Regions from separate parts of the Paenibacillus sp. BC26 genome, predicted to be linked through region 3. Evidence: a T-box and tRNA genes for the amino acid it is inferred to sense, from the RefSeq annotation. Region 3 holds a T-box; the other regions hold tRNA genes.

Region 1 (7,100 bases), on a different contig from region 3:
ATCGCGCGTCAAGAAATGGGCCGCCGATACGGTGAAGGTACGGCGTATCAGCAAGACATCATTAAAGAGCTGCGCACGCTGTTGGCATCGGTCTAATCATTATGTTCAAGATTGAGACATTTACGCTGGGTCCTCTGCAAACGAACTGTTACCTTCTCACCGAGGAAACCGGTAAACGCGCATTCGTCATTGATCCCGGCATGGGGCCGAAGCGGCTCATTGAGCGGATCCGCGAGCGCGGACTTATTATTGAAGCAATTGTTTTGACGCATGCGCATTTCGACCATATGGCAGGCGTTGACGAGCTGCGCCGTGCCTTCGGCTGTCCGGTTTATCTGCATGATGACGAAGCGGACTGGCTGACGGATGCACGCAAGAACGGCTCTGCCCGCTGGGCGGATGTAACGGAGCCGCTGACGACGGAGCCTGCCGAATTCGGGCTGTCCGAAGGGCAGAAGCTGGAGCTGATTGGACATACGTTCAGCATTCTGCATACGCCGGGACATTCGCCGGGCAGCGTCAGTTTGCTGTGCGGCGAGCATTTGATCAGCGGCGATGTTCTCTTCAAGCAATCCGTCGGCCGCAGTGACTTGCCCGGTGGGAAGGAACGCGATTTGTACGATTCCATCCGTTTGAAGCTATACAAGCTGGATCCTGCGGTTCGGGTTTATCCCGGACACGGTCCGCAGACGACTATTGGTTATGAAATGGCAAACAACCCTTTTGTGCCGGCCTAACAGCTGGCCTTAAGGGTTCTATTCCGTTAATTGATGGAGGAATTGAAGCGTGGCTGAAACGAAACAGAAGTTGAAGGATGAAGAGCTTGAGGGAAGCGGGTCCGGCAAGATCGAGCTGTCGCCTGAAGAGAAAGCAGCGGAACAGGAGCGTATCGTTAAACGGGTGTCCGCGGAGCTGAACTTGCCCCTTGGCAAAGTGAAATCGGCGGTATCGCTGCTTGATGAAGGCAATACGATTCCTTTTATCGCGAGATATCGGAAGGAAATGACAGGTGAACTGGATGAGAATGAGCTTCGCGGCATCGAAGAGAAGCTGCAATACATGCGTAACCTGGAGAGCCGCAAGCGCGAAGTTATTCGACTGATCGACGAGCAGGGGAAGCTGACGGAAGAGCTGCGCGGCTCCATTATCGCCTCCGTGAAGCTGCAGGAGATCGAAGATCTGTACCGTCCCTACCGCCAGAAGAGAAAAACCCGTGCCAGCGTAGCGAAGGAGCGCGGTTTGGAGCCGCTGGCGCAATGGCTGCTGTCGCAGCCGCGTCAAGCAGATCCGGCACGCGAGGCTGCACGTTACATAGACGAAGCAAAAGGCGTTCCGACAGCCGAAGACGCGCTTCAAGGCGCAATGGACATCATTGCCGAGCAGCTTGCCGACGATGCCAAGATTCGCGCTTGGGTGCGTCGTTATACGTTCGATCAAGGCATTATGCGGACCGAAGCTAAGGATGCCAAGCAAGAGACGGTGTACGAGATGTATTATGCGTATCAAGAGCCGCTGAAGAAGCTGCCGCCGCATCGTACGCTTGCCATCAACCGCGCGGAGCGTGAAGAAGTGCTTCGGGTTACCTTGGAGCTGCAGGCGGATAAAGTCCATGACTATATCGACCGCCAATTGATTCGACCGCAGACAGCGCCGGCTATCCGCACCATCTTGCTGCAAACGATTGAGGATGCTTACAAAAGATTAATCGCTCCATCGATCGAACGCGAAGTGCGCGGCGAATTGACGGACAAAGCGGAAGAGCATGCGATCAGCATCTTCTCGACTAACCTGCGCAATTTGCTGCTTCAACCGCCGGTTCGCGGCAATGTCGTGCTTGGCGTAGACCCGGCCTTCCGGACAGGCTGTAAGCTGGCTGTCATCGATGAAACGGGCAAGCTGCTTGAAGTAGCCGTTTCCTACCCGACGGCGCCGCACAATAAAGTGGCCGAGGCTGAGAAGCTGATTGGCGGCCAGATCGACCAATACAAAGTCGAGCTGATCGTCATCGGAAACGGTACAGCTTCACGCGAAACGGAGCAATTCATCGCGGAGTTAATCGGTAAACGCAAGAAAGCGAAACTCCCTGGAGCGGATGCACTCAAGTATATAATCGTTAATGAAGCAGGGGCGAGCGTTTACTCGGCGTCCAAGCTTGCTGCGGAGGAATTCCCGAAGCTGGATGTCGCCGAGCGAAGCGCGGTTTCGATTGCGCGCCGTTTGCAGGATCCGCTTGCTGAGCTCGTGAAGATTGAGCCCAAAGCGATCGGCGTTGGCCAGTATCAGCATGATGTCAGCCAGAAACGTTTGGAAGAGACGCTTGGCGGCGTCGTGGAATCTGCGGTTAACCATGTCGGAGTCGATGTGAATACTGCGTCTCCATCGCTGCTGTCTTACGTAGCGGGGATCAATGCAACAACGGCGAAGAACATCGTCAAGTATCGCGAGGAGAAGGGCAAGTTCAGCGATCGCAAAACATTGCAGAGCGTGCCAAGACTCGGTGCCAAAACCTACGAGCAGTGCATCGGCTTTATCCGAATACCGGAGAGCAGCAATCCGCTCGATCGTACGCCGATTCATCCGGAATCTTATGCCGTCGTAGATAAGCTCTGCAAGGCGATTGGCTTGAAGCTGGATCAATTGGGAACAGACGCGTTCAAAGCGGCCATTTCCGCTATTCATACCGAAGAGGTCGCGCAGACGCTAGGGGTTGGCATTCCGACGCTGAGAGATATCGTGGACAGCCTGCTGCGCCCGGGCAGAGATCCGCGTGAAGAGCTGCCGGCACCGATATTCCACACGGACGTACTTAGCATCGAGGATTTGACGGCGGGTATGGAACTGCACGGCACGGTCCGCAACGTGATCGACTTTGGCGCTTTCGTCGATATCGGCATTAAGAATGACGGGCTCGTCCATATTTCGCAGCTGAGCAACAAATTCGTGAAACATCCGATGGATGTCGTATCCGTCGGGGACACCGTTACGGTTTGGGTGCTTAGCGTCGACCTTAAGAAAGGCAGAGTCAGTCTGACGATGCGCAAGCCGGATTAACGGCACGGCAAAAAGGGTGTTATCTTCGAGCAGTCACGACATTAGCGTCACTGCAAAGAGATAGCACCCTTTTTCTACAAAATCGCTTACAAGCTTGCGGAATCCTCATCAGGCCGTTGACTCGTACGGTAGAAATACCAGCAATCGTTCAATAGACGAATTTGCCTGTGGTCTTTCTTCAGAAAAGCGCGCATCAGTTGATTGCACAGCCATTGCGGCATAGCTTCGCCCTCCTTCCAGCCATCACTTGTTGTACTAATAAGTGTATGGAAGTGGGCGAATGTCCGTGCAGGTCCAACTGGCGCGAATGTTCAAGTTTTTGCAAAAAACACGCGAAGTCGAAGCTTAGATGTCGAGTTCTTCCTCGTACCACTGCTCTAATTGTGCCTGCAAAGCGCGAATTTCAGTGAGCAGCGAGATAAGCGGATACGATTTCTCTTGAACGGATGAGAAATCCTTCTCCAGCTGATTCATGTAGTCAAGGCCGGAGTGGATGACAATGGACTTGTCATGAAGCTCTGCATCCGCACATTCAGCAATCGCGTAAGGCAGTACCGGCACTTCGGAAGCGGTGAGCTTGTCGATTTCTTTATGCAGGCGCAAATTAAGCGCGCTTAATTGATACGCATGCGAGGCAGGCATTTCCACGAACGAGATGTCTTGTCCGTTTTTCATTATGATATAACGCATTTCTGGCATGACAGCTTCTCCCCTCAATCTTTACTACTTGACAGTGTAGCGTATTCGTCCTTTAAAATTCAAGTATTATGAGTTACAAATTCAAGGGAGCGCATCAGATGCAGGATAATCAGCTACAGGAATGGGTGGAACGGGTTTCCTTGCAGTATTTCGGGATTCCGTTTCGGCACCAAGCGACCTTTAACGGTAGATTGAAGTCTACGGGAGGACGCTATTTTACGAAGTCGCACAATATCGAGATCAGCCCTCATCAATTGACCAATTACGGTGAAGAGGAAACCGAGAAGATCATCAAGCACGAGCTATGCCATTATCATTTGCATATATTGAAGCGCGGATACCAGCATCGAGATGCGGATTTCAAGCAGCTGCTGGCGAAAGTAGGCGGAACGCGATTCTGCAAATCTCTGCCGGAAGGGGTAAAACGCAAGCAGGAACCCTATCGATTTAAGCTCGTTTGTCGCAGCTGCGGGACCGAGTATTTGCGCAAAAGAAAGACCGATCCGCGCCGCTATGCATGCGGAAAATGCCGTGGAATTTTGTTGCTTTATAAGCTTGACTTCAATTCTAAGACATGATACATTATTTCTTGTCACTCATTACTATTCCCTGATAGCTCAGTTGGTAGAGCACTCGACTGTTAATCGAGTTGTCACAGGTTCGAGTCCTGTTCGGGGAGCCATTACTTTTGGAGAGATACCCAAGTGGCTCAAGGGGACCCTCTGCTAAGGGGTTAGACTGCGTAAGTGGTGCGAGGGTTCGAATCCCTCTCTCTCCGCCATTTCTTTTGAATGGAACGCACTTATTAGTGGACATTCAATTCTCCAATCTCGTTAGCAGCGAGAAGGAGTTAGCAACAAGAGGCCCGTTGGTCAAGTGGTTAAGACACCTCCCTTTCACGGAGGTAACAGGGGTTCGAGTCCCCTACGGGTCACCATTTTTAATTTCGATATGGACAATCACATATCACTTCGCGGTCGTGGTGGAACGGCAGACACACCATCTTGAGGGGGTGGCGCTCACAAGGCGTGAGGGTTCAAATCCCTCCGACCGCATCCCAGTTTTATAAGCATGAAACCCTTGATATTCAAGGGTTTTTTTGTTTTATAACAGATGGAATAATGATGGAAACCTTTCATTAAGCGTCAAACAGCCCACACCATGCTTTCATGGTGTGGGCTGTTGTAGGTTGTAGCTATAGATAGATCGGTATGCCTGTTTAGTGAACAGCTAGCAGAGCTCTAGTTTATCCTCCCATTCATCTTGCTTACATATTGCTTCGGCGTACATCCATTAAATCGCTTGAACAGCTCATAGAAATGAGCCATATTTTCGATCCCTACGGACTCGGCAATTTCGTTTACACTGCGGTTTTCGGTAACGAGCAGTCGTTCCGCTTTAGAAATTCGTTTTTGATTCACATAATCCGTAAAGGACGATCCCATCTTCTTTTTAAAATACTTCGAAAAATAGGAGTAGCTCATGCCAGCAAGTTGACTTGCCGCTCCCATGTCTATTTTCTCTGTCAAATGTTCATCCACATAGGTGACGAGTGATCGAATCACGTCTACATCCGCATCCACATGCGAGTGTGACGTTAACAGCTCACGCGTATCATAGCGAAGCAGCATCAACAACAAATACTTGATATGCATACTAACCGCGATTTCGTAGCCCTTCTTTTTATCCATAACCTCTGCATGTGTTTCAGAGATCATCCTCGCAATGTCTTTTCGCACACTTTCGTTTTCCTGGAAAATGTAATTCAGTTTCTCTAGGGGATGAAGGATCTCCAGGAAATGCCGATAGTACATCATCATGGCCGGATCGAAAAAGGGCCGGAAGTCAATGTGAAGCACAATGTAACTGAGATCGTTGTCACTGAGCTTTCTTCCCGTGTGCAGTTGAGAAGATCCAATCACCATCACATCTCCGGCATTAAGCGTGTAGGTATGATTCGGTGTTTGAATTTCGTGGGTTCCCTTCTCGACTAATATGAACTCAACCTCATTGTGATAATGCCAGGTATTTGAGCGCGTCGGCTCTTTACTTGAGTCCGTAAATCTCCACACTTTCATGCAGAGTGAAGGGTTTTGATAAGGGATCGGTTCTTTGAAAATACGCATGATACCTCGACACCACACTTTCAGTAAGCACGAATTTGGATATAAAAAGCATAAATGCCCGCATTTCGGCTAAGCGACAATATGTATATCATATAGCGTAGTTAGTCGTTATGAAAGATGAAATTAAGGAGTGGAGCAGGATGAAAGCAGCCATTGTCGGTTGCGGGGGGCTCGGAAATGTGCACGCCCGCGGTTACATGAATATCCCGGATGTAAAGCTGGTAGGCGTCTGCGATATCGATTTCAGTTTAGCGCAAGAACTATCCAATAAGACGGGAGCAACGGCTTTTGCCTCATTTGACGTCATGCTGCGAGAAATAGAATTCGATATTCTCAGTGTGACATTACCTAGCTATCTACATAAAGAATTTACATTGAAAGCAGCCGCTGCCGGCAAGCATGTGATCTGTGAAAAACCGCTTGCGTTACATCTAGAAGATGCGGCAGAGATGATCCGCAGTTGTGAACAACATGGCGTTCGGCTATTTGTCGGACATGTTGTGCGATTTTTCCCTGAATACGTTCAAATGAAGCAAGTGATCGATGATGGGAAACTAGGGCGTATTGGTGTAGTCCATGCCAAACGCATTGGCTCTCACCCCGGACGTTGGTTCTTTGATGATGATAAAAGTGGCGGCGTTATTACCGATCTCATGATTCACGATATTGATTTCTTCCGCTCTGCGATGGGCGAAGTCAAGTCTGTCTATGGATTAAACCAACGTGCGGATGACATTGATTACGCATTGGTTACGCTGCTGTTTGAAAGCGGAGCCGTTGCGAATCTGGAAGCTTTCTGGGGCTATCAGGGTCCTTTCCAAACAGCTGTAGAAATCGCCGGAAGCAAAGGCATTATTCGCAGCGACAGTCAGAAAAACAGCTCCTTGCAAATTTGCAAAGCGCCTTCCGACTCGGAAGACCGACGTTTCGCGGAAGTACCTCAAAGTCCTGGATTCACTAGCCCTTATAACTTGGAATTAGCCCATTTTATCCAATGCATACGAGAAGGCACGGAACCAATCGTAACTGAGAACGATGCCTATAAAGCGTTAGAAATTACCCAAGCTGCACTGGAATCTGTACGAACAGGCAAATGTGTCCATCTGCAACGGAGCATGGCGCCAGGGGAGGTAACACCATGAAGAGATTAAAAATCGGAATGATTAGTTTTGCTCATGGCCATGCTCATTCGTATTTGAATGCACTTAGGGCAATGGCCAATGT
Region 2 (7,100 bases), on a different contig from region 3:
TTCCCGGGCCGCTGGAATATACTCTCCATCCACCCTTCACTTGAACTTTACCTTGTCTTAACTCCTCGAACCGCTCCTGCGCCTCGTAACGGTCATTAAATTTGCCGTCGGAGCTGCTGAAGTAGGCGTTGCTTTGACGAATTTCCGCATTTGGCACTACGTCACGCAGACCAACCGGATTGATCACCTGCAGTCCTTTCCAGGCTTCATCCCGGAATCCAAGCTTCGCCATGGCTTCTACAAACCGGATATGCGCATGAACATATTGCAATCCGATTTCCCGTCCGAAGTTAGATGCTTGCTCCGCACGCTTGAAGCGGGTACTTACGCCGCCGTTATAGGCAGCAGGTTTGTTCATAAGCCGGACGCCATCCGGGAAATACAGCTTTTCTTTAATAATATCGTAATGGGCATAGGCTTGTTCTTTGGTGAGCAGCTCGCCGATCATGCTTCTGGTCATCGGCAGCAGCCGGTACTGGATGCCCGTCTCGCTCTCATCCGGGTGAATCATCAGCTTCACCTGTTCCGGATTCTCCATATATAAGAAGCCGGGAATCGTGCCGGTTGGCAGCATATATTGGTTGAAGTCGGCTTGTATGCCTGCAGCCAGTAAGCTGAGCTCGTCTGACAGCTCCTTATTGTAATCGGCAAGCGCCGCAGCTAACTGCTTCATCACCTGATAAGTCAGCGATACGGTCCAGCTGCTGACCAGATACTTCTTCAGCTGTGCATTAGCGGGCTGCAGGGTGTCATCCCAATCGCCGTCGCCATAGGAAGACAAGCTCGTGCCATGCAGGAAGTGCCCTTTAATATATTCGATTTCTTTGAGCACATGCCCAAGCAGCGAATCCGTCTGCTCCGTAAAGGCAAAGGTATGCCGGTTCGTATACGGAAGCTGCTCTTCAAGAATGCTGTAATCTTTGGTCACGTTCAAATAATCGCCGATGACCTTCAGCGGCCAAACAATAATGTCGCCATGGCTCTCTTCCGATTGCACTTTGCTGTACTTGTCGTACATAAACCACTGCGGCCAGTTACCGGTATCCTCGTATTGATGGGAGAACACCGTCTGAAGAACCGTCCGAACGACGTCATACTTCTGCGTGGCCATGAAATATTCAACCGGCCCCTGACATACGTCGCGCGAGCCCCAAGCAGCTCCGCCATATTGCTCAAGACCATGCGGTGTTGAGAAATGAACGAGCATGTTGTGCGTATACCACCAAGCGAGCGTGTTCACCTTCTCCAGCTCGTCCGATACGGTTCCATCTACTAAGGAAAGGTCAAAGCCATTCATGACCTTATCGTAGAAGTCACGGTAACGAGCGGCTTCTTCTTCCGCATTGCGAGTAACAAACGGCTGCTCTTCCCCGTTCAGAAGTCCTTGAATCGTTAAGCTCCAATTCGCGGCTGCATCAACACGCAAAACAACCAATGAAGCATCGCCGGGCTGAACATGCTCAGCCAATAGCCGCTCGTCACCGATGTTCATGGAGGCACCCGCGAGCTTCATCCGGTAGCATAAATCCGGATAAACGGAGCGGCTGTAGGAACGATCATCCGCACGGAATGTAAGGACTTCGCCTTCCTGCTCCAGCTGGAACGGCACTTCGTATTCGTTATTATCCATCGTTACCTGATTCGTCACCAAATACCGATACGACTTGCCGTTCTCGGAAACGACCTGCAGCTGAACCTCAGGCGTATCGAGCGTCGTGAAGCTCGTCACAACGATTTGATCGTGCGGCAATTTATAGACCCACTTGGCATAGTTGAAGCCGATTTCGAAGACGGATGGCAATGTCAGCAGGCGATAGCTTCCTTCGAGCTCGACATAGATGCGTTGACCGGATGTCTTCATCATATTAAGCGCGTTGCGGGCATTGGACATCATTTTGTTAAACGACGTATTGCCGACTACGATATGCGAATTGAAGATCCCGTACATGAATGAGGTTGTTGCCAGAACCTGCTCGTTCATCCGATCGTTATTGCCGGTCATCATAATATGGCCATGCGGGCGCTCTACGCGAAGCTCCTTTTCCTTAAGGACAACATGCTCATGCGTAGGCGTAAAGAAGGACAGCAATGTCTCTCCATCCCATTCTTCCTGTTGGCGCGATGGGTAACGCTCCTCAATCTCGGCTTCGGTCAGCGATGCCGACATGAGCGGCTGTCCAATCGTCGAATGAAGCGAAACCTTCTCCGCCGCTTGAACAGCTTCCAACGGCGACTTTGAATCCGCCCATGCCCAAGCTTCCGCAATCTCGTCACCATATTCAAGCGCAGCAACCGCATCGGCATGATTGTCCTTATACAAGCCATAGAACACGGCGCGAGCTGAACCTTTCAATTGGATCCGTTCCGTTTGCAGCGCTGCATAAGCAAACTCGTATTGGTACACTTCATTCGCTAATGATGGCTGCTTTAGACCTGCCGCTTCGTTGGTTTCTTTGTACGACAATCCGAACAGCTGGAATCCATCCGTGGCGTAACCAATCGCACCTGTCAGCGCCCCTTGCTGTATATACGGGAATTTCCCTTGCTGCGGTTGGTTCTGTCTGGAGCAAATGACATAACCTTTGCTCGAATCCTCGAACACGGAATGACCGATATATTGCGACACGTAAGATTCATTGGAACGAACAGCGCCGCGATTGGCTATGCCGATATCTTGTCCATACACAAGATCCGCCTGAACACCGTCACCGGTTAAGGCAATATCCCAGAACCAGATGCCGCGATCCGATAACCGGAAAACAACCTTGTAGGAAACGCCTTTCGCCGAGCCCTCCCAGACGGCAGCATGCTCTGAATATGCAAAGCGGCTTTGGGATCGAATGCCCAGCAGTGGAACAACGTCCGTAATCGTCCCGTCTTCGGCGAATAATCGTAGAAACACATTGTTAAACGATCCATCGATGGCATTCGAGAGAACTTGATTGATAAGTACATCTCCGTGTGAAGCCTGGTACAGGTCACCGCTGTTCAAAAAGGTAAACTGCAGGCCACCACCACTTAATGAGATTTTGGAAAGAGATTTGCTCGTTTCGACTGAGTTATTCACGTTTGTCCACTCTCATTTCACTTTTATTCGGTTGGTGAAACGTATCACCAACTATATAATACCATAATCGGCAGCATTCTCGCATGCCGGAATTTACAAAAAAAGGAGAAGCGACCTCTACCCGCGTCACTTCTCCCTATGCCCTGAATTACTGTTTTGTCTCAAGAAGCTCATAAAATTCAGCCACACGGTTAAAGACGCCATCCGGTATGCGATCATATACGGAACTCTGATAAGTGGATAACCAACGGACTCCGTATGTTCGAAGCCCCGCGGCTTTCCCCGCGAGGATGTCAGCATTACTATCTCCAACAAATATGGCACTCGCATTATCTATACCCAATTGCTGCAGCGCTTTATGAATACCCTCGGGATCCGGTTTCGGTTTGTCGACGTCGTCGCCCGTTATCGTGACATCAAAGAACCGTCGTAATTGTAAAGCCTCGGAAGAGATCACAAACGCCCGTCTGCTTTTTCCGGTAATCACTCCGATCTTCACGCCTTGCTCCTTCAAGTGTTGAAGTAAATCTATCAGCTCCTGCTCATCGGGAAAATTATTATAATGCCCTTTCTCATACAACGCGTAATAATCCTCAATAGCTTGTAGAACGGAGGCTTGGGCTGTAAAGTTCTCCGCAATAATGCCTTCTTCCGTGGGACCAAACATGGATATCAGCTCATCGTTGGTAACCTCTCTATGATCATGCTGTTTAAACACGGCTTTAAAGGCACTGAACGATAAGGGCAATGTGTCTGCAAGTGTACCGTCAAAATCAAATAAGACAGCTTTAATGGACATAACGAGAACTCCTCCTTGTTAAATAAAGGGAATCATATCCATCATATCAGAATCGGATGAAGCAGAAACGGCAAAAAACCTGAAATCCCTTATGAATCAAGGAATTTCAGGCTTCTCTTAGGATGCGGTCGGAGGGATTTGAACCCTCACGCCTTGTGAGCGCCACCCCCTCAAGATGGTGTGTCTGCCGTTCCACCACGACCGCGAAGTGATATGTGATTGTCCATATCGAATGAGGTAAAAGTGAGCCATGTAGGACTCGAACCTACGACACCCTGATTAAAAGTCAGGTGCTCTACCAACTGAGCTAATGGCTCTTAAATGGTGACCCGTAGGGGACTCGAACCCCTGTTACCTCCGTGAAAGGGAGGTGTCTTAACCACTTGACCAACGGGCCTAATTATCGTCGTTTTTCGACATGCTTTTCAAACGACAAGTGTTATTATATCTAAACCATACGGCAATAGCAAGTATTATTTTGCGATTTATTTTAGTTCATATATTTTACAATTATACCCAAATAATCTTGCTTCCTGCGCACCGATACCTTCCCCCAAAATCCTACTAACTATTCCATATTAGCTTGTTTTTCTTTCGCACATCTGAGTACACTAGTACTAATAAAGGAGGAGAAACAAATTGACCACCACTACTACCACAGCGAATATGGAAATCGGAATCAGTACGTTCTTAGAAGCAACCAATGATCTTACGACCGGTAAAGCCGTTAACCACGCGGAGCGATTGCGGCACGCGGTTGAAGAAATCGTTCTCGCCGATCAGGTTGGGCTTGATGTCTATGGGGTCGGAGAGCATCATCGCGCGGATTATGCCGGCTCTGCGCCTGCCATCGTGCTCGCTGCCGCAGCAGCTATGACGAAGCACATCCGACTCACAAGCGCGGTGACCGTTCTGTCCTCGGATGACCCTGTACGTGTCTATCAAGCCTTCTCAACGCTGGACGGCATTTCGAACGGGCGTGCTGAAATCATGGCCGGCCGTGGTTCGTTTATCGAATCGTTCCCGTTATTCGGTTATGATCTGCATGACTATGATGAATTATTTGAAGAGAAGCTGGAGCTGCTGTTAGCGATTCGCGCCTCCGAGAAAGTAAGCTGGCGCGGCGGCCATCGACCGGCTTTCCAAAATCTCGGCGTCTATCCTCGCTCCGTTCAAGATCCGCTTCCGGTTTGGATCGCGAGCGGCGGCAATCCGGAATCCGCAGTAAGAGCCGGGATGCTTGGACTGCCCATTGCGTTTGCGATTATCGGCGGCATGCCGGAGAGCTTCGCACCATTAGTTAATCTCTATAAGGAAGCGGCAGTTCGAGCAGGCCATGATCCAGCCAAGCTGCAAATCGCGACACATTCTCACGGCTTCGTCAGCGATACAACGGAACAAGCCGCTGATGCCTTCTTCCTCCCGACTCAAGCCCAAATGAACGTTATAGGGCGTGAACGCGGCTGGACTCAGCCTTACAGTCGTGCCACTTTCGATGCAGCTCGCAGTCTGCGAGGCGCTCTCTACGTAGGCGACCCCGAATATGTCGCGGAGAAGATCCTTCTCCTGCGCAAGAACTTAGGCGTGACGCGTTTCTTCCTTCATGTGAACGTCGGCACGATGCCTCATAAAGAAACACTCCGCGCCATCGAGCTGCTTGGCACGAAAGTCGCACCTATCGTGCGCAAGGAGCTTGCTCGATTGGAAGCCTAAAACTATTTATTGTTCGCGTCAGAAACAAAAATGGCAGATGACATCTTTCTTCTAAACTCCTGAGGTGTCATCCCATTTTGCTTTTTGAAAAACCGAATAAACGCCATACTCGATTGATAGCCGGCTTTCATGGCGACATCTTGAATTTTAATTTTGTTGCACTTCAACAATTCCTTCGCCGTTGCATTACGAATATCCGCGATGTAATCAGATAGCGAAATCCCCGTCTTCTGCTTATAGAATCGGGAAAAATAAGAAGGATTAAAGTTCACCTGCGAGGCCAGCATAGGAAGTGTCAGATCATCAGCCAAATTTGCCTCGATATACGCATGCACCTTATCGATCCACTCCGGCGAATTCTCGCTTGCCATGGTTCGCTTATACTCGAAAATGGAAGATGCAATTTGCCTATATTGCTGCAGCTCTTCCCAAGATCCGTCACCGCTAAGGTGAATCCTTTTATTTATCTCGAATGCCATCTCCAGCTCATCCGTCATTTGGCAAGCCATGATGTTCGATACAAGAATGGCATGAAGCGCATGAAGGCATTCCAACTTGTGCAGCCGAAACGTCGAATCCTCTAATAGAAAAGCCTTCAACTCATGAAACAATTTCGTAAAATCAACTTCGTTTCCACTCGCTAAATAATTGTCTAGCAACCGGACTTTATACAACTGAAAATAGTTCGTACCGCTCTCATCTTTGTCCGATTGTACGGTAGTTTCACTAAGTGCTCCCGTTTCAATCATTCCCAATGAACTATCTGTTCCACGGACGATATCCTTCTTCAAATTCTCAAAAACATGACGAAACCCACTCCAACCTGCCGGTAAATCGTGCAGAACAAAAGCGATCTGGATATCGAGTAATTTTCGGCATGTTTGGCGAATCGGTTCCAACTTGTTGCGAATAAAGGAAACGGGTTCAGCCCCGTCATAACCTTCGCCATGCTCTTGAATGAGGAGCAGAAACTGAGAATCATCGCTGCTACTCATAAATAAACGGGCACAGTCCCCCGTATATTGCTCAATAATAGTTTGAACGGTGGCGAGCAGCCCAGCCTTATCTTGATCCTTCACACAGTCCCACTCTTTAAAGTTCCCCATCACCATCTGCACAGGCAAATCAGCTCGAAGAGAGGGGTTCATCCCCACGAATGCGTTAATTAGGTCGGTCTCATTCGTTTTCTCTTCGCTTAGCAACTCCCATGCATAGGCTTCCTGTGGAGCTGTATCGGCCAAAGTCGTATGCCTGTCAGCAGCGTGAATTAACGTTCTAGCGACGTTTTCTTCGTTCAGACTAATGATGGCTTTTTCAACGGTCCGGACGATTTTGTCGTCCCCTTCAATTTTCAAAATATATTCAAAGCCACCGAGCGAAATCGCGCTGCGCACATAAGCAAAGTCATCGTAAGCCGTTAGAAAGATCACTTTGCAGTTTGGCCAGCTCACCTTAATCTCTTTTAGCAGATCAATGCCTTGCATACCGGGCATTTTGATGTCACTCAGCACGATATCGATC
Region 3 (7,100 bases):
GTTTGGAACGTTCTCAACTGATATACATCGTTAAGCTAACGGGCACGATAGTTTAACTAAGAGGTTGCAAGTGGTACATTTATTACTCATAAAGAGAACTCTCCAGACTTGGAGGGTTCTTACTCCCGATACTTATTTTCGCGGCAGGATTCAAAAATACTCTCCGATCCTGCCAATAAGAGGACCGGAGGATCGCCTTACGCAGGTTTTATTGCGTTACGATAGCATTCAGCATCAGATAGGCGTGAGTCTCGAATCCGTCGCTCGCTTCGCCTTGCGGCTTGTTGACTTTGAACGCATAAGTACTACCTCCGATGTCTTTGACGATATATTGCTTGGTCAGGTCGCTGGCGCCGGATTTCAGCACAAGCAGGGCATCCTGCATCAACGGATGAATTTCGTTATCCTGGAGCTCGTGAACCTCGCCAAGTTCCGACAGTACGGCTTCCGCTACCGTTTTTAATTCATCCAAATTATAGTCCGCCGGCAGTTTCTCAATTTCAACATTGTAATTTTCGTCGAAATCCATCATCAGCTTGTCGTTGGTCGCATCAAAGTTGAATATATCGAATACATACAGGGAATATCCATTGCCTTCGGCAAGCACCGCCGTCTTTTCTTCCTTCATGCCTTCCAGTTCCAGTTCGAATGTTTTTTCGGCAGGCGTCCCCCCCGACCCGGACACCGGGTCCGCCGCCGTATCTCTCGTCGGTTGGGCGGTTCCGGTCACGACTGGCGCTTCATCGTTTCCCGAGTTCGCGGCTTTGTTCTCCGAGCATGCGGCAAGCGCCAGTACCATTGAAGCGAGAACGGGGTCCCAACAGATCAGCGAGAGCAATAAGTATCACCATTGATTTTTATGCTGAATACGATAGTGATAAATCACATTGTATGAGGGATATCATGGAACTACTTCGAAAGTATATTGTCGCGAATCTGTTGATAGTTATGCTGTGTACCCTTTTATGGACGGCGGATGGTACTATTCGCCCTTCGCTAGGCTCAGTACCGTTCTTCTTTGCAATCGTCTATTTGCTGAATAGGTCGAAGTTTGAAAAGGCGCTATTTGGGTGGGATAAGTCTTAGAGAAGCCAGCGAATCGAGTATTCCCATTCTTGCATAAAGTTGTTTCGGGCGTACCTCGCCTTGACGTTGAATCAGCCTTATGCTACCTTACTTGATAACCAAATATATTCGAGAAAAGCGATTGATGAGGAAGAGTAAACAAGTCTTCGAATTGCAGAGAGCCCTGTATGGTGGTGGAAGAGGGCATTTGAGCTTGATGAAAGAAGCCTCGGAGCATCAGACTGAAAGAGGGAGTAAGTCTGGCGGGTCTTCCCGTTATAGGAGAGATGTCGCAGTTAAATGCTGCATCTATGAGTGGGTCCATTGACCCAATCAAGGTGGTACCACGGAAGCGATGCCTTTCGTCCTTGCTTAATGAGGATGAAGGGCTTTTTTTATTGTCTGACAGTTTAATGTTTGAAATCCCGAAGAGAAAGAAGGAGCGATTATGAATCAAACCGAGCTTGCCCAGCGTTTATTTCCAGCTATTGAGAAACTGCCGGAGGACGTTCTGGCCAGTTACCCCGCGCGACGACTGAAAGCAGGAGCCAAGGTTACACGGTTCGGGCCTAGCCCGACCGGATTTCTTACGATTGGCGGCATCTTTGCCACGCTCATTTCTGAAAGGCTTGCGCATCAGAGCGGCGGCGTCTTCTACTTGCGGATTGAGGATACCGATAGGAAGCGGGAAGTGGAGGGGAGCATTGGCGATATTCTTCATTCGCTAAGTTATTGCGGTATTTATCCGGATGAAGGTCCGACAGCGGATGGCGATGAGGCAGGGGAATACGGCCCCTATAAGCAAACCGAACGAGCGAGCCTTTACCATGTCTTTATTAAGAATCTAATTGCGCAAGGATTAGCCTATCCTTGCTTCTGCAATACGGATGAGCTGCAGCAAATTCGCGATAAACAGCAAGCTGCCAAGCTCAACACAGGCTATTATGGCGAATGGGCCATTCATCGCAATCTGACGTTGGAGCAGATTGAAGCGGAGCTGGCGACTGGAAAGCCGTATGTCGTCCGGTTGAAATCGCCGGGATTGCCGGATCGAAGAATCAAGTACATGGATCTGATCAAAGGCGAAATTGAAATGCCAGAGAATGAACAGGACATCGTCATCATGAAGTCCGATGGTATTCCGACCTACCATTTCGCGCATGCAGTGGACGATTGGTTGATGGGTACGACACATGTGATTCGAGGTGATGAATGGCTTGCTTCAGTTCCGATTCACCTGCAGCTATTCGACATGCTTGGCTTCCGCAGACCGGAATACGGACACCTGGCTCCGCTGATGAAGATGGACGGTGCCTCAAAGCGCAAATTCAGCAAACGTAAAGATCGCGATGCAGCTGCGAGCTATTACGAGCAGAAAGGTTATCCGGGGATTTCAATTACGGAATACTTAATGACGCTCATTAATTCCAATTATGAGGAGTGGCGGGTGAGCCAGCCGGAAGCGCCATACTCAGAATTCATAATCGCCATGAACAAGATGAACGTGAGCGGCGCGTTATTCGATATGGATAAGCTCATGGACATCAGCAAGGGCATTATAGCCCGGCTAAGTGCAGATGAAGTATTCGAGCACACAGCAGCATGGGCGGCGGCGCATGATACGGAGTTGGAAGCAACGCTTCTTGCCAATCGTGAATATGCGACGGCGATCTTCCAAATTGGCCGCGCGGTGGAGAAGCCGCGGAAAGATATTGCCAAGTGGTCGGACGTGAAAGACTTGTACGCGTACTTCTTCGACGAATCGTTCAGTAAGTCGATAGCAGCGGGCTACGACGCGCTGCCTGCCTCAATGCCATTGGAACTAGCGAAGCAGGTCGTTAGTGAATACGCGCAAACACTTGATTTGCAGGATGACCGGGACAGCTGGTTTGGCAAAGTGAAGGCAATAGGCGAGCAACTCGGATTCGCCAAGGATGCCAAAACGTACAAGAAGAATCCGGAACAGTATCCAGGGCATGTCGGTGACGTGGCGATGATTCTTAGAGTCGCTTTGACGGGCAGAACAATGACGCCGGATTTGTACGATATGATGCATGTTATGGGAGACGCTCGAGTGCGTGCCAGGCTGAACCAGTTTATCGGTTTGGGCTGAGCGTTTTTTCTCATCCTTGGAAGATAGTGAAAACCTCGCTGTTTAGTGAGAGGTAGCAGCGTATCATCGAGTTGCAAGTGTCCGAATAATATTTATTCTTTTACGGTTTTTTGACATATCATGTCAGCCGATTAAGCCTTTATTCTCATTGCCGTATTTGGAAAATACTGCTAGCATCTTATGGACTGGAAATTGCAGAAAACTCCAATCGAGAAAGAGGTGAACATGTAAAAGCGCAAATCCAGTTACCGACCTATTAGCGATGCAAGCGTTGTCGGCGCCCCCGATCATAATCCATTGGACTTTCAAGCAAGAAAGGGATTTTTTAAGTTGTAAAAATAGGACTTAAAAAAGTGAGGGAGACCCCATGCAAAAGAAGATGGAGCAAATAAACAGCAGTTTTTCCGAAAGAGGGCTGCGCAGAATGCACGACGTGCTGGCACTTCATGTCGATTCCGGGAAGATTCCGGGTCTCGTCGCCTTAATTAACCGGAACGGTGAGACGCATGTCGAAGCGATCGGTACGATGCGCCATGACGGCGGCGCTTCGATGCGCCGGGACACGATCTTCCGGATGGCTTCGACATCCAAGCCGGTTGCGGTCGCGGCGGCGATGGTCCTGCTCGACGAGTGCAGGCTGCGGCTGGATGACCTGGTAGAGACATGGCTGCCGGAACTCGCCGACCGGCGTGTACTGAAACGAATCGACGGCCCGCTCGACGACACCGTGCCGGCAAGGCGTCCAATCACCGTACGGGATCTATTGACCTCCACGTTCGGGCTCGGGATGGATATAACTTCGCTGGGCACTCCGATCATGAGCGCAATCTTCGAGCAAGGCCTGACGCCTGATCTACCGAATCCGATGCCTGAGCCGGATGAGTGGATGCGCCGACTTGGCACGCTTCCGCTGATGTACCAGCCCGGAGAACGCTGGCAATACCACATCAGCAACGATCTACTCGGCGTGCTGGTCGCCAGGGTCACAGGCCAGTCGTTTGAGACGTTCCTGCGCGAACGTATCTTTGACCCCCTTGGCATGAAGGACACGGGTTTCCACGTGCCTGCCGACAAGATCGATCGGCTGCCGCCCCTCTATGCGCCTAACCCGCAGACCGGAGAGTTTAATGTGTGGGATGAAGCTGCTGGCGGACGCTACAGCCAGCCTCCGGCGTTCCAGGGCGGAGGCGGGGGGCTGGTCTCCACCGTCGATGATTTCCATGCCTACTTCCGAATGCTGTTGAATCAAGGGATGCACGGAAGCGAACGGATCTTGTCCCGGACTGCCGTCGAGCTGATGACGACCAACCGCCTCGCGCCGGAGCAGCAAGCAGCCCGGCACGCTATGGCCACCAACAATGTCCATGTGTCATTCGGCCAAGGGCAGCACGGCGGATGGGGCATTGGGATGGCGGTGCGCACCTACCGCGGTGACTACGCGCCTATCGGCCAGTTCGGCTGGGACGGAGGAAGCGGCACCTCGACCTATGCTGACCCGACCAACCAGCTCACGGGAATCCTGCTCACCCAGGTCGGGATGTCCACCCCGGATTCAGCGCGGCTGATACACGACTTCTGGACCACGGTCTATCAGGCAATCGAAGACTGATAACCGAGCCCTCTCGGGCTCATAGTAATTGAAACGTTAATTGCATTACGTTATCCCGTTTGTTCAGCTAACGAGGAACGATAGCTCAATAAAACTACTTGAAGGCTGCCGAACTACCGATTCGGCGGCCTTCATTATGCTAATGGGCAGATGAGCGAAGCTTCTATTAGCATTGACAATGGAAAGGGCAATACGTATGATCCAGATAGAATTGTAAAATAAATGCAAATGAGGCGAATGCGGATGGCGACAACTGACTGGGCGAACAAAATTACCGAAATCACATTGTTTGTGGAAGATTTGCAACGGTCGAAGGCATTCTACCAAGAGTCGTTCAAGCTTGCGATCCTATATGAAGATGAAAGCTGCGCCGTGTTCGATTTTGGCAATACAAGCATCAATCTCTTAAAACAGTCGGAAGCCCGCGAGTTGATTGAACCTGCGCAGGTTGGGTGCAGCGGGGATGGCGCGCGGTTTCAGTTCACGATCCAAGTGCCGGACGTTGACCGGGTATGCGATGAGCTGGGAGTGCGGGGTGTGAAGGTACTGAATGGACCGATAACGCGCCCCTGGGGGCGTCGAACAGCTTGTTTTGCCGATCCGGACGGGCATGTATGGGAGATTGCACAGGTGCTGTAATGAAGCATCCGGGCTTCCGTTTAAAGCTGCAATGCGCCGAAGTCCCGAATTCCGAGCCTTGGACTTTTAGATAATCTGAAATTGTATTATCGATACGGAGGGTTGCCTGGTGGAGAAAGAGATACGATTAATCGAGGAAAGTGATTATGAACAAGCGCATGCATTTCAGTGCGAGTATTTGGATGTAGAGAACTTTGAGGATTTTATGCAACGGGTGAAAAGTGATCCTGACTTGTACCTTGTAACAGTGGTTGGTAGTGAAGTGGTTGGTATTTGCTATGGAAGTCCGTCGAAGAGAAATGATGCAGTCATTAATTTGAATGGGATCGCGGTTAATCTGGATGATTCAAAGCCATATGCTAGAGTTGGGCTCGGAACAAACATGCTGCGGTTCTTTGAAACAGCGGTAAAGAAAAGAAGCTATCAAACAATTGGTGTAGGATCAGCGGCCGATCCCAAAGTAGAAGCTTTTTATATAAAAAATGGATTTAACCCAAAGGAACTGGTAGTCAAAGGTTCAAATTTAGAGGAATTGGAGAGAGTCCGAGTAGATGACTTTGAAAGCGGGATTTTACGAAGAGAAGAACTAAAACGTAAATACAATCCAAGAGAAGTGATCTTCATTTTAGAAAAGGATTTAGGATGAATGACTTCAGGGGGGCCGCGATATTGAAAAAATGGAGCATAGCGCTTGTTGTTTTGCTGCTCATGTTTATTTTGGCAACGGGGTGTAAGGGTGGTTCGCAGCAAAACCTAGGAAAGGAGGTAGCGAAAAATACAGAGAATGCCACGCCGGCGGCCAGCAAAGCGGAGGAGAGTACACCGTCTACCGAGCCGGCTCCGGCTGAATTGCCCGCGACTATGCCGGGGCCGAGGCTGCCGAAGCGGGACCCGCAGTCGGCGCCGCTTGACGTGTTTCAACAGGCGGAACAGCTCGGGAGAGGCGTCAATCTTGGCAACGCGCTTGAGGCGCCGATAGAAGGTCAATGGGGAGTCATTCTACAGGAAAGCTACTTCCAGACGATCAAGGATGCAGGCTTCGAAACGGTCCGCGTTCCGATCAAGTGGTCGGCGCATGCGGACGCGATAGCTCCTTATGCTATTGACGCCAAGTTTTTCGAACGCATTGATTGGGTCATTGACCAGGCGCTGAAGCAGGGATTGAACGTCGTTCTTGACATGCACAATTTCGATGAAATCTATCAGAATCCGGATGAGCAAGAGGCTCGTTTTCTGGCGCTATGGAAGCAAATCTCGGCACGGTACAAGGAGCTTCCCGGCAATGTGTATTTTGAGATGCTCAATGAACCAAACAGTTCTCTGACCTGGTCCAAATGGAATAGAATGCTGAAGAAGGCACTCGATACGATTCGAAGCGAGGATCAGTGGCATTCGGTCATAATCGGCCCCGTCAGCTGGAGCAATTATGCAGAACTTGTGTCGCTCGACATCCCGGCGAACGAACACAACGTTATCGTTACGTTCCATTATTACGATCCTTTTCCCTTTACCCACCAAGGCGCAGAATGGGTAGGGCCGGAGATCGGAACGCTCGGCGTCATTTGGCCAGGTCCCCCGGCGCAGAAGGTGGAACCGAGCACTGCCGCCAAGCAGGTGAGCTGGGTGGACGATTGGTTCCAAGCTTATAATTCGAATCCGGTGGAGACGAATCCG

Evidence for each region. The T-box of region 3 lies ahead of gltX (glutamate--tRNA ligase). A T-box ahead of a tRNA ligase gene usually reads a tRNA of that ligase, here a tRNA-Glu.
Region 1: it encodes a tRNA-Glu, which carries the amino acid that the T-box ahead of gltX (glutamate--tRNA ligase) is inferred to sense. The anticodon was not compared.
Region 2: it encodes a tRNA-Glu, which carries the amino acid that the T-box ahead of gltX (glutamate--tRNA ligase) is inferred to sense. The anticodon was not compared.

Annotation. Positions count from the first base shown of each region.
Region 1 covers NZ_FPAD01000002.1:333,319-340,418, reverse strand. The annotation lists gene BM412_RS17950 (thioredoxin family protein) at 1-96, shown strand, start outside; gene BM412_RS17945 (MBL fold metallo-hydrolase) at 102-737, shown strand; gene BM412_RS17940 (Tex family protein) at 847-3,051, shown strand; gene cmpA (cortex morphogenetic protein CmpA) at 3,138-3,272, opposite strand; gene BM412_RS17930 (hydrolase/acyltransferase) at 3,397-3,750, opposite strand; gene BM412_RS17925 (SprT family protein) at 3,849-4,328, shown strand; tRNA gene BM412_RS17920 (tRNA-Asn) at 4,357-4,432, shown strand; tRNA gene BM412_RS17915 (tRNA-Ser) at 4,441-4,531, shown strand; tRNA gene BM412_RS17910 (tRNA-Glu) at 4,613-4,687, shown strand; tRNA gene BM412_RS17905 (tRNA-Leu) at 4,724-4,805, shown strand; gene BM412_RS17900 (helix-turn-helix domain-containing protein) at 4,992-5,828, opposite strand; gene BM412_RS17895 (Gfo/Idh/MocA family protein) at 5,987-7,018, shown strand; gene BM412_RS17890 (Gfo/Idh/MocA family protein) at 7,015-7,100, shown strand, end outside.
Region 2 covers NZ_FPAD01000002.1:318,335-325,434, forward strand. The annotation lists gene BM412_RS17830 (GH36-type glycosyl hydrolase domain-containing protein) at 1-3,067, opposite strand, end outside; gene BM412_RS17835 (HAD family hydrolase) at 3,216-3,866, opposite strand; tRNA gene BM412_RS17840 (tRNA-Leu) at 3,990-4,071, opposite strand; tRNA gene BM412_RS17845 (tRNA-Lys) at 4,111-4,183, opposite strand; tRNA gene BM412_RS17850 (tRNA-Glu) at 4,189-4,263, opposite strand; gene BM412_RS17855 (LLM class flavin-dependent oxidoreductase) at 4,533-5,579, shown strand; gene BM412_RS17860 (response regulator transcription factor) at 5,582-7,100, opposite strand, start outside.
Region 3 covers NZ_FPAD01000001.1:2,693,176-2,700,275, reverse strand. The annotation lists gene BM412_RS11780 (hypothetical protein) at 209-838, opposite strand; T-box leader at 1,198-1,438, shown strand; gene gltX (glutamate--tRNA ligase) at 1,514-3,178, shown strand; gene BM412_RS11765 (serine hydrolase domain-containing protein) at 3,558-4,787, shown strand; gene BM412_RS11760 (VOC family protein) at 5,031-5,426, shown strand; gene BM412_RS11755 (GNAT family N-acetyltransferase) at 5,536-6,072, shown strand; gene BM412_RS11750 (glycoside hydrolase family 5 protein) at 6,096-7,100, shown strand, end outside.